Regions from separate parts of the Sporosarcina sp. FA15 genome, predicted to be linked through region 3. Evidence: riboswitches for the same ligand, from Rfam matches in the RefSeq annotation. Region 3 holds a riboswitch; each other region holds the start of a gene.
The links. Region 3 has a riboswitch for S-adenosylmethionine ahead of ACP8HG_RS15425 (O-acetylhomoserine aminocarboxypropyltransferase/cysteine synthase family protein). Riboswitches for the same ligand answer to the same signal wherever they lie in the genome.

Region 1 (3,282 bases), 1.6 Mb from region 3:
TTCATAGAATGTCATCTATTCTATTCTTACAAAACAACTGCATTTTCCACTTGAATAATGTAGGAACGCGACAGGCAACTATTCGCAATAGTATTACTAAAAAGAGTGTGGCTAGAGGTGACGGAGTCACTTCTAGCCACACTCGGACCCCTCAGTAAATCTGTCATGAATAGTTAGTCGAAAGCGGGCCAAAAATAATGCAGTGAAAATGAAGGTCATCAAGCCCTACTCACCAGTATTTTATGCAAATAAATGGTTAATCTACAGACGTGGTTTAATTGATACATTTGTCATTAACTAGTTATTCCCATTCATAAGGTGTTTCTTGATACACATAATAATTTAGCCAGTTGGAGAAGAGTAGATGCGTATGGGAACGCCATGTATTCAACGGCTCTTTGCTTGGATCATCATTCGGAAAATAATTTTCCGGGATATCAATACCGACTCCTTTTTGCAAATCACGTGCATATTCCTCCGCCAACGTATCCGCATCGTATTCCAAATGACCTGTGATCATAATATGTTTATTATCTTTAGAAATGACGATGAATGCCCCTGCTTCCTCTGATTTGGCAAGCAAGTGTAGACGGGGATCATTTTTTATTTCCTCTGTTGAAACGGATGTATAACGTGAATGTGGCGCTTTAAATTCGTCATTAAAGCCACGTGCAAGATTAATCGTTGGGTCCGATAGTCGATGCGTAAAAACGCCTGAGCATTTTTTCGGCAATTCAAATTTCCGGATTCCATAATGATGATAGAGTGCTGCTTGGGCACCCCAACAAATATGTAAAACAGAGGTTACATTTTCTTTTGACCATTCCATAATCTCCGTTATTTCTTTCCAGTAATTAACGTCTTCAAATTCTAAATGCTCAATCGGGGCACCCGTAATAATCAGTCCATCGAAACGACGATGTTTCACATGTTCAAATGTTGTATAAAATGCGTTTAAATGCGTTTTACTAACGTTTTTAGAATCATGAGTTGCTGTGTTCAAAAATGTAACATTTACTTGTAGCGGTGTATTCCCTAATAGACGTAGCAGCTGCAACTCTGTTCTTTCTTTTTCAGGCATTAAGTTTAAAATGGCGATGTTCATAGGCCGTATATCTTGGGACGTTGCGCGTTCTTCATCCATCACAAATATTTTTTCCTTCTTCAATAGTTCTCCTGCTGGTAATTGTTTCGGTACATTGATCGGCATGTGTCGTCTCTCCCTTTTCACTTTGGTTTGAATCAAATGATTCAATATAAAAAACCCTCTTTTCTATAAGACAAGAAAAGAGGGTTTAATTTGGGCACTCTGTTCTTATCTCTCAAGAAAAAATCTTGTTGGAGGTAGCACCTTCCTGACTAAGTCAGAGGTTGCTGAAGCTTCACAGGGCCATATCCCTCAGCTTCTCTTGATAAGAATATTCAATTATTTACTATTATACTATTAAAACTACTATTGTAAACCGTCTTTTTTGACGATAATAATCAAAAGAAACATTTTTATTTTAATTTCCACATTAATTCAGCATGAAAACTGCTGAATAATATTTCTTTAGAAAGCCATATTAACGTGGCACTGAAAAAATGAAAGGAGTTGTTACTATGGGAAGAGATGACAATAAAACTGGCGGAAATAATGCACGGTCTTTACCACAAACGCCGAAAAACCAAAAAATAAAACCGGGCGACATGAATGAAGAAATAGCCCGCGAGTTTGCTGAACTCCGTTCCCTGAAACCAAAACGCGAACGAATGAACTCAAATGAAAAGAAGAGAAAATGATTACCTTTGTCATGAACAGTAACTAAAACACTCCCCGCACTGGTATTATCTTGGTGCGGGGCACTTTTTCAGCCTACATCAGATACTTGCTTCAATTCTTTGGTCATCCGCTCGACCAAGTCAGATCTTCCGTGAAATTGGGCCGGTGTATTTTGGAAAATTTTTATTTTCCATCCATCCTTTTCTTTTACTGCAATCAGTGTTTGATGAGCATTCAAATTTGGGTCAAGTTCTGTTCCGCCCGGAGGTATCATCCCGACGATTGCACGCAACATCGCAACTTCAGCACTCAGAAAGTACACATCTTTAACGACATTGATAAATGGAGGTGTTGGATGATCTGCAAATATCGGTTCTAAATGTGCAAAAATAGTATTTCGCCCAATTTCTTGACTTCCGTCAAATCCAATCAATTCGCCTTGCTCTGTAAATTGATCAGCCATGCTCTTAGCATCGCGATTATTCCATGCAAGAATTAAGTTATAATAAAGGGTTTTGATTTCAATTAATTCAGATGCTTCCATATCTAATTCCTCCCGTCATTTTTCCTTCATCCGAGATAATCGCTCGGGATGCTACCTTCCTTTTCTACTTTCACATTCCATGCGATAATTGTCGTACTGTCTCGTACATTTTGTCTTTCGATTTCCATCAATAACTGCGAAATCCCTTTATCAAGTTCTTTTTCATTCAGCACGGCAACGAGATCTGACGGATCCAAAAAAGGTTCCCCCGGGCATTCCACTAAACCATCAGTCGTCAAAAAAATAAGATTGTTCCCTTTTCTCATTTCCCTTGTCCCTGACGTGTAGCATGGTACTGCTTGCTCAAACGTATTCACTTGACCAATCCATTCAAAGAATTGCCTTTGGTTAAGTTGAAACTGATTTAGGGCAATTAATTCCGAATGGAACAGATATACTAAACAATCTCCAACCGAAAACCACCAAACGTAATTAGCTTTCCTGACAACGATAAGACAAGCCGTTTCTCCCATGGCACATCTGCATTCATTCAAAAATTGTTCAGATTGAAAAATTTCAAGTAACTTCATTTCCAAACGTTTAAATCGTGGAGGACCTTTCATATCTAAAATCTCTACCAATTTTTCTTTATGCTGCCCGAGTGTTTGTACAACAAGTTCCGCACTTTCAGCACTTTTATGTGCATCCAAAATAGCCGCTAATTCCCAATCCTCATTTTGCCAAATAACGCAGCCATCTTCATTCTTGGTTTGTCCCGCTGAAGAATTACCTCCAAATCTACCAACCGCTACACGATTAATCCATCGTACATCTCGTTCATCGACAAAGTCCTTTTCACTTCCAACCCAAGTAAGATTATTCATGAGCGCTCAATCAATCTATACGGTCTCACTTCATAACTTTCATAAACAATCGTATCGCTATTTCGAGCATCATCCACACTAGATGCAAATTGCGGGCGTTTTATCCAGTCTCCTACTTGCTCTTTATCAAAGTCAACAAATTGTACGTCAAT
Region 2 (3,282 bases), 1.7 Mb from region 3:
CATCTTTGATAATCATCCACGGAGTTGCACCAACAGCGATTGCAGCTTCGATAACACCTTTATCAATCTCTCTTAGTGAAGTCTCCACAATTCTTGCGAAAAAAGGGATTGCTGCCGCAGATAATGAAACACTAGCAGCCCCAGGGCCAATCGGAGTACCTACTATTAAAATCGTTAAAGGGATTAACGCGACGAGTAAAATAATAAACGGCACAGAACGGACCATATTGACGATAAAGCCAATAACTGAGTTCAATGCCCGATTTTCTAAAAATAAGCCTTTATCGGTAGTGAACAGCAAAATCCCTAGCGGAAGCCCAATAACAAGTGCGATAACGAGAGAAATACTTATCATATAAAGTGTTTCCCCAAATGCTTTTGTAATATCAGGCATTAACTCTATAACGTGTTGTAAATCAATTCCCATTGTCAATTACCTCCACTTGAGCAGCTCGTGATGACATATAGGCAATTGCCTTTTCTATTTCGTCATCCTCGCCTTTTAGTTCCATCAGGAAAGTACCGAGTGGCCTTTCTTGAATATATTCAATGGAGCCGTGTAGGAAATTACCTTGTATAGTAAATTGCTGCACAGTATCTGAGATAATTCCATCGCCTGCGACATCACCTTTAAACATGACTTTGACCAGTTTGCCCGTGCACTTGCTCAAAATTATTGACGGCACATCAAATGACACAACACTACTAATAAATTCTTTCGTCAATTCTTCTTGAGGATCTGAAAATATATCATATACTTGTCCTTCTTCAATCACTTTTCCATCTTGCATAATTGCCATGCGATCACAAATTTCTTTCACGACATTCATCTCGTGTGTTATTAGAACGATTGTAATCTGTAATTCTTTATTTATTTTCTTCAACAGCCTTAAAATAGATAGCGTCGTATTTGGATCTAATGCAGATGTTGCTTCATCACACAGTAACACTGAAGGATTATTCGCTAGTGCTCGGGCAATACCTACCCGCTGCTTCTGGCCACCACTCAGCTGCGCAGGATAAACATCCCGTTTATCCGAGAGGCCAACCATTTCTAGTAAGTCCGTTACCCGAGCGTTTATTTTATTGGCAGGCGTTTTGGCTGCCCGTAAAGCAAATGCTATATTTTCATATACTGTCTTTTGGCTGATTAAATAAAAGTGTTGAAAAATCATTCCTATTTTCAGACGTGCCTGACGGAGATTATTCCCCCGTAACTTCATCAAATTTAATCCATCTACTAAGATCGTTCCGCTCGTTGGTTTTTCCAACAAATTTAGACAACGGATAAGAGAACTCTTCCCTGCACCTGAGTAACCTACGATTCCGAAAATTTCTCCTGTGTTAATGTCGAGTGAGACATTATCAACACCAGTCACGATTCTCTCTTTTGTTTTGTATACTTTTGATACGTTTTGAATTTGAATCATGCAATTCTCCTCTTTCTATAAATAGAAGTACGAAATCTCAGATGTCTGACCATATAAAAATGCTTCTCTCATATATGAAAGAAGCACCGAAAATAAAAAGGTTTCAGCTCATCTTTCAGAATGAAATTCACTCTGTAGGAGTTAGCACCTTCCTTACATTACGCAAGGGGTTGCTGGACGTCATCGGGCCTATCCCTCAGTCTCTCTTGATAAGTACCATTATGTAATTATTTTGATTGATAAGTTTCATATTAGTATGTCTCAATAAGATTGTCAACATAATATGTTCTGATATATAACAATTTATTATCATTTTCATTTCATTCCATGTATACTGACAATAAGAAAAGCGGAAGGCGCCGTCTAGACGCGACAGGCATAAGTCGATCCAGGGGAAGGCAGTCTAAGAGCGCGACGTCCTGTCGCAACGACTGCATACCTGCATCCTTGCAGGCACGACGTGGCGCTCTTTGCCACATAGCTGGATTGCTTTCAAGGAACCTAGCCTAAGTACGCCGCGTCCTGCGGCAATGGCTAGGTGACCCACTTCCTGTGGGCCTCCGAGCGGCTGGCTCCTGGAGCTAGACAATAAGAAAAGCGCAAGCGCCTTGGTAGACCCGACAAGCGCTGGAGTCTAGATACTGCTCCAAGTGAAAAACTTATACTATCTTACTCTTTTACACTAAAGATTGGATTACATAGAAGAGAGGTTATTACATGGCACTATCAAATCGACTCAAGAACCTACCACCGCACTTTTTCGCATCACTTGTTCGAAACGTACAAGAAGCACTTTCTGAAGGACGCGACGTTATTAACTTGGGGCGTGGAAATCCCGATCAACCGACACCTCCACATATTATAAAAGCACTCCAAGAAGCAGTCGAAGATCCAACAACACATGGATACTCCCCTTTCAGAGGGACTGCCGAATTAAAACAGGCTGTTGCTGACTTTTATAAACGAGAATACGATGTTCATATTGATCCTAAAACAGAGGTAGCGATTCTATTTGGAACAAAACCTGGATTGGTCGAGTTACCCCTCGCGATTATGAACGAAGATGAATTACTTTTATTGCCGGATCCGGGATATCCCGATTATTTATCGAGTGTAAGCTTAGCCAATATTAAATACGATTTAATGCCATTACTTGCAGAAAACGATTTTTTACCTGATTACTCTGCTCTTTCCGATGAACAAAAGAAGCAAGCAAAATTAATGTATTTGAACTATCCAAATAACCCAACAAGCGCAACAGCCACACTTCCATTTTTCGAAGAAACGATTGCTTTGGCAAAAGACAATGATATTGCAATTTTGCATGACTTTGCCTATGGTGGAATCGGTTTTGACGGTGCGAAACCTGTCAGTTTCCTGCAAGCAGAAGGTGCAAAAGAAGTTGGAATTGAAATGTACACATTGTCAAAAACGTATAATATGGCGGGATGGCGGGTCGGTTTTGCCATCGGTAATGCCGATATTATCGAAGCAATCAGCTTATTGCAGGATCATTTATTCATAGATATATTCCCAGCAATTCAGCGCGCAGCAACAGAGGCATTATCGGGAAGCCAGGATTGTGTGGATGAGCTCGTTTCACTTTACGAAAGCCGCCGGAATGTCTTAATTTCCGAATGTAAACGAATCGGTTGGGATGTCATCGCGCCCGCTGCATCTTTCTTCGCTTGGTTACCTGTACCAGAAGGATATACAAGCGAATCATTCACCAAGTTACTATTAGACAAAGCAGACATTGCCGTAGCACCGGGCCATGCTTTTGGAAGGTATGGTGAAGGATATATACGTGTTGGCTTATTGGAAAGTGAAGACCGTTTAAAAGAAGCAGTTG
Region 3 (3,282 bases):
CCTGATTCCAATACCAGATGCCCGATTTCCACTATCCCCGTCTCCACGATTGTCACGCCCTTTCTTGTCACCAAAAAATTATACTGTTACTGGTACCGCTAGTTCGATTGCTTGTGCAAGGTCTGCAATAATATCTTCCGCGGATTCAAGGCCCACCGATAGTCTAATCAATTCTTCAGTCACACCTGATTTTTTCAAGTCCTCAGGCCCAAGCTGCTGATGCGTCGTTGAAGCTGGATGGATAATTAGTGATTTTGCATCCCCAACATTCGCAACATGCGACCAGATTTTGACGTTATCAATCACGTTCCGGCCTGCATCCCGTCCACCTTTAATACCAAATACAATAATGGAACCGAAGCCGTTTTTCAAGTACTTTTTCGCAAGGTCATAAGATGGGTGATCTTCGTTGCCTGTATATGTTACCCATTCGACAGATGGATGTTTTTTCAAGAACTCCGCTACTTTAACGGCATTTTCATTATGTCTTGTCACACGCAAATGCAGTGTTTCAAGTCCTTGGAGGAAATTAAATGCACTATCTGGATCTAAGCAAGGTCCGAAGTCACGCAATAGTTGAACGCGTAGTTTAGTCGCAAATGCCGCCGCTGCTGTATCAATTCCGTAACGGAGACCATGATATGACGCATCAGGCTCTGTGAAGCCAGGAAACCTCCCTTGCGTCCAGTCAAATGTACCCGCATCAACAGCAACTCCACCGATCGTGGTACCGTGTCCGCCAATCCATTTTGTAGCGGAATGGATGACAACATCCGCACCAAATTCGATAGGATTCGAACCATATGGCGAAGCAAATGTACTATCAATAAGAAGCGGTAGACCGTTTTCATGCGCAATGTCCGCAACCGCTTCAATATCGAGTACATGAAGACTCGGGTTACCGATTGTTTCTGCGAATATTGCTTTTGTTTTATCTGTAATTGCTGCACGGAAGTTTTCAGGATCTGTTGCATCGACAAACTTTACATTGATACCGTAGCGCGGAAGTGTAGCGGCGAATAAATTATAAGTACCGCCATATAAGTTGCTTGCTGCGACAATTTCATCTCCAGCACCAGCTACGTTCAAGATAGAGAAAGCGATAGCTGCCATACCTGAGGAGAATGCAACTGCCGCCGTACCACCTTCAAGAAGCGCAATACGCTCTTCAAAAACTGCAACAGTTGGATTTGTAATTCGTGTATAGATGTTGCCTGCTTCTTGTAGTGCAAATAGTTTTTGAGCATGTTCTGTATCACGGAATACAAAAGATGAGGTTCTATGAATTGGAACTGCGCGTGAACCTGTTACAGGATCCGGTTTTTGTCCACCGTGCAGAAGAAGTGTTTCGGGTTGAAGTTTTGTCATCGTCATTACCTCCAGAGTTTTTTAGATGGATGTGATTGTAATGGGCGGAGACGTTAGGGGTATTTTTGGAATGAAAAATAACCCCCTTCGCTTAAGAAGAGGGTTACGCTTTCGCTTATTCCTCCCCTTATCTTTCAGACCGTTCGCACGAATCTGTAGGAAGTAGCACCTTTGCAAGTTAGTCACTTGCTGGTTGCCGGGCATCGCAGGGCCTATTCCCTCCGCCGCTCTTGATAAGAGTTTGTGATATTCAGTTTTCCATCTTGTGACATAGTATAGTAGATATCTCAATACTTTGTCAATAGTTTACCGAATAATATTTCTGAAACTTGTGTCTATGTGGAATGTTACACTTAGACTACCGTTATTTTAGGAGGAACTTGATATGTGGTTATGGACTGTAGGCGTGCTCTTATGGGGATATGCAGTTGGTTGCCTGCATGGATCAGTTGTTGCGCAGAAAATATCCGGCGTTAACTTGAAAGAAACCGGTGTGAAAAATGCCGGTGCCTCGAATGCGACCATTGTTCTCGGGAAGAAGTTCGGCGCATTAGTTGCAGTAATCGATATCAGTAAAGGTGCAGGAGCTGTCTTACTTGTGCACTATTTCGCAGAAAACGCAGGATTTTCAGAAGCCTTTGTGGCTTTACTTTTATTTCTTACAGCCGCCGCAGCCGTTATTGGGCATAACTTTCCATTTTATATGAACTTTAACGGCGGAAAAGGAACAGCGACAATAATTGGTGTACTGCTTGCAATCGACTGGCAGATCGGGCTCATTGGTTTTGCATTATTTGTCGTCGTAGCGCTAGTAACAGACTTTCTCGTGTTTGGTGTGCTGATGCTCTACGTCACGCTCATCGCGATGGCAGTATTGGCAGACGGATACTGGCCAGTCGTAATAGCAACTTTGTTATTTGCAATCGCCATTTGGAAACATCTCGAGAATTTTCAGCGTATGAAAGAGCGTAGCGAGAAGCGCGTTTCAATGGTCTTTAGAAAAAATAAAACCAAAAACTGAGGACCCCTATAATTGGAGGTTCTCCGTTTTTGGTTTAGCAAGATTAAAAATCTCATCCTAACTCATGCATTTTCATTGAACACTTTCTTCATAACCGCAATAATAAAGTCCACGTCTTCATCGGTACAAGACAGCGGTGGGCTTAGCGCTAGAATATTGTTATAGCCAGCAACTGTATCGCCGTTCCTTCCAATAATAAGTCCATTCGCCTTACATTCGCCAATGATTTTCGCAACACGGGCGTTTGCAGCAGGTTCTTTCGTTTCTTTGTTCTCTACAAGTTCAATGCCTAACAAGAATCCGAGCCCGCGAATATCGCCAACAAAAGGATGATCCAATAAGCAAGCCAACTCTTTTAGAAGGCGCTCGCCAAGCTCAGCCGACCGTTCAACAAGATTTTCTCTCTCAATGATTTCAAGATTCTTCAACGCGACTGCACAAGCCGCAGGATTCCCGCCAAATGTATTAACATGGCGGAAATGACTGTTATCTTCTCCTGTATCGAACTTTTCATAAATATCTTTTCGAATAGCCGTAACCGAAAGTGGCAAGTAAGCGCTCGTTAGTCCCTTTGCCATCGTAATAATGTCCGGTTTCAACTTAAAATGCTGATGACCAAAGTCTTTCCCAGTTCTGCCGAATCCACAAATGACTTCATCAACAATTAGCAGTACACCGTGGCGTGTACAGATTTCCTGAACCTTTTCCAAGTAGATTGGATGTGGGATGAGTATACCGCCTCCTGTAATAAGCGGTTCCATAATAATCCCAGCGATTGTTTCCTTCTGTTCCCAAATGATTTTCTCTTCAAACTCTTGGGCACGTTGTATGTTGTACTCCTCAATTGACTGTCCCGCAGGTCTGCGGTAATTGTCCGGAGGGGCGATGTGCAA

Region 1: linked by a shared signal. The riboswitch ahead of metA (homoserine O-acetyltransferase MetA) and the one ahead of ACP8HG_RS15425 (O-acetylhomoserine aminocarboxypropyltransferase/cysteine synthase family protein) in region 3 are both predicted to bind S-adenosylmethionine.
Region 2: linked by a shared signal. The riboswitch ahead of ACP8HG_RS01675 (methionine ABC transporter ATP-binding protein) and the one ahead of ACP8HG_RS15425 (O-acetylhomoserine aminocarboxypropyltransferase/cysteine synthase family protein) in region 3 are both predicted to bind S-adenosylmethionine.

What each region holds. Positions count from the first base shown of each region.
Region 1 covers NZ_CP188818.1:239,332-242,613, reverse strand. The annotation lists gene metA (homoserine O-acetyltransferase MetA) at 302-1,210, opposite strand; SAM riboswitch class I at 1,313-1,419, opposite strand; gene ACP8HG_RS01250 (hypothetical protein) at 1,603-1,782, shown strand; gene ACP8HG_RS01245 (SgcJ/EcaC family oxidoreductase) at 1,851-2,306, opposite strand; gene ACP8HG_RS01240 (protein phosphatase 2C domain-containing protein) at 2,333-3,130, opposite strand; gene ACP8HG_RS01235 (NUDIX hydrolase) at 3,127-3,282, opposite strand, start outside.
Region 2 covers NZ_CP188818.1:326,408-329,689, reverse strand. The annotation lists gene ACP8HG_RS01680 (methionine ABC transporter permease) at 1-427, opposite strand, end outside; gene ACP8HG_RS01675 (methionine ABC transporter ATP-binding protein) at 417-1,430, opposite strand; SAM riboswitch class I at 1,536-1,646, opposite strand; gene ACP8HG_RS01670 (pyridoxal phosphate-dependent aminotransferase) at 2,148-3,282, shown strand, end outside.
Region 3 covers NZ_CP188818.1:3,289,996-3,293,277, forward strand. The annotation lists gene ACP8HG_RS15420 (hypothetical protein) at 1-71, opposite strand, end outside; gene ACP8HG_RS15425 (O-acetylhomoserine aminocarboxypropyltransferase/cysteine synthase family protein) at 79-1,368, opposite strand; SAM riboswitch class I at 1,493-1,608, opposite strand; gene ACP8HG_RS15430 (glycerol-3-phosphate acyltransferase) at 1,754-2,389, shown strand; gene ACP8HG_RS15435 (aspartate aminotransferase family protein) at 2,452-3,282, opposite strand, start outside.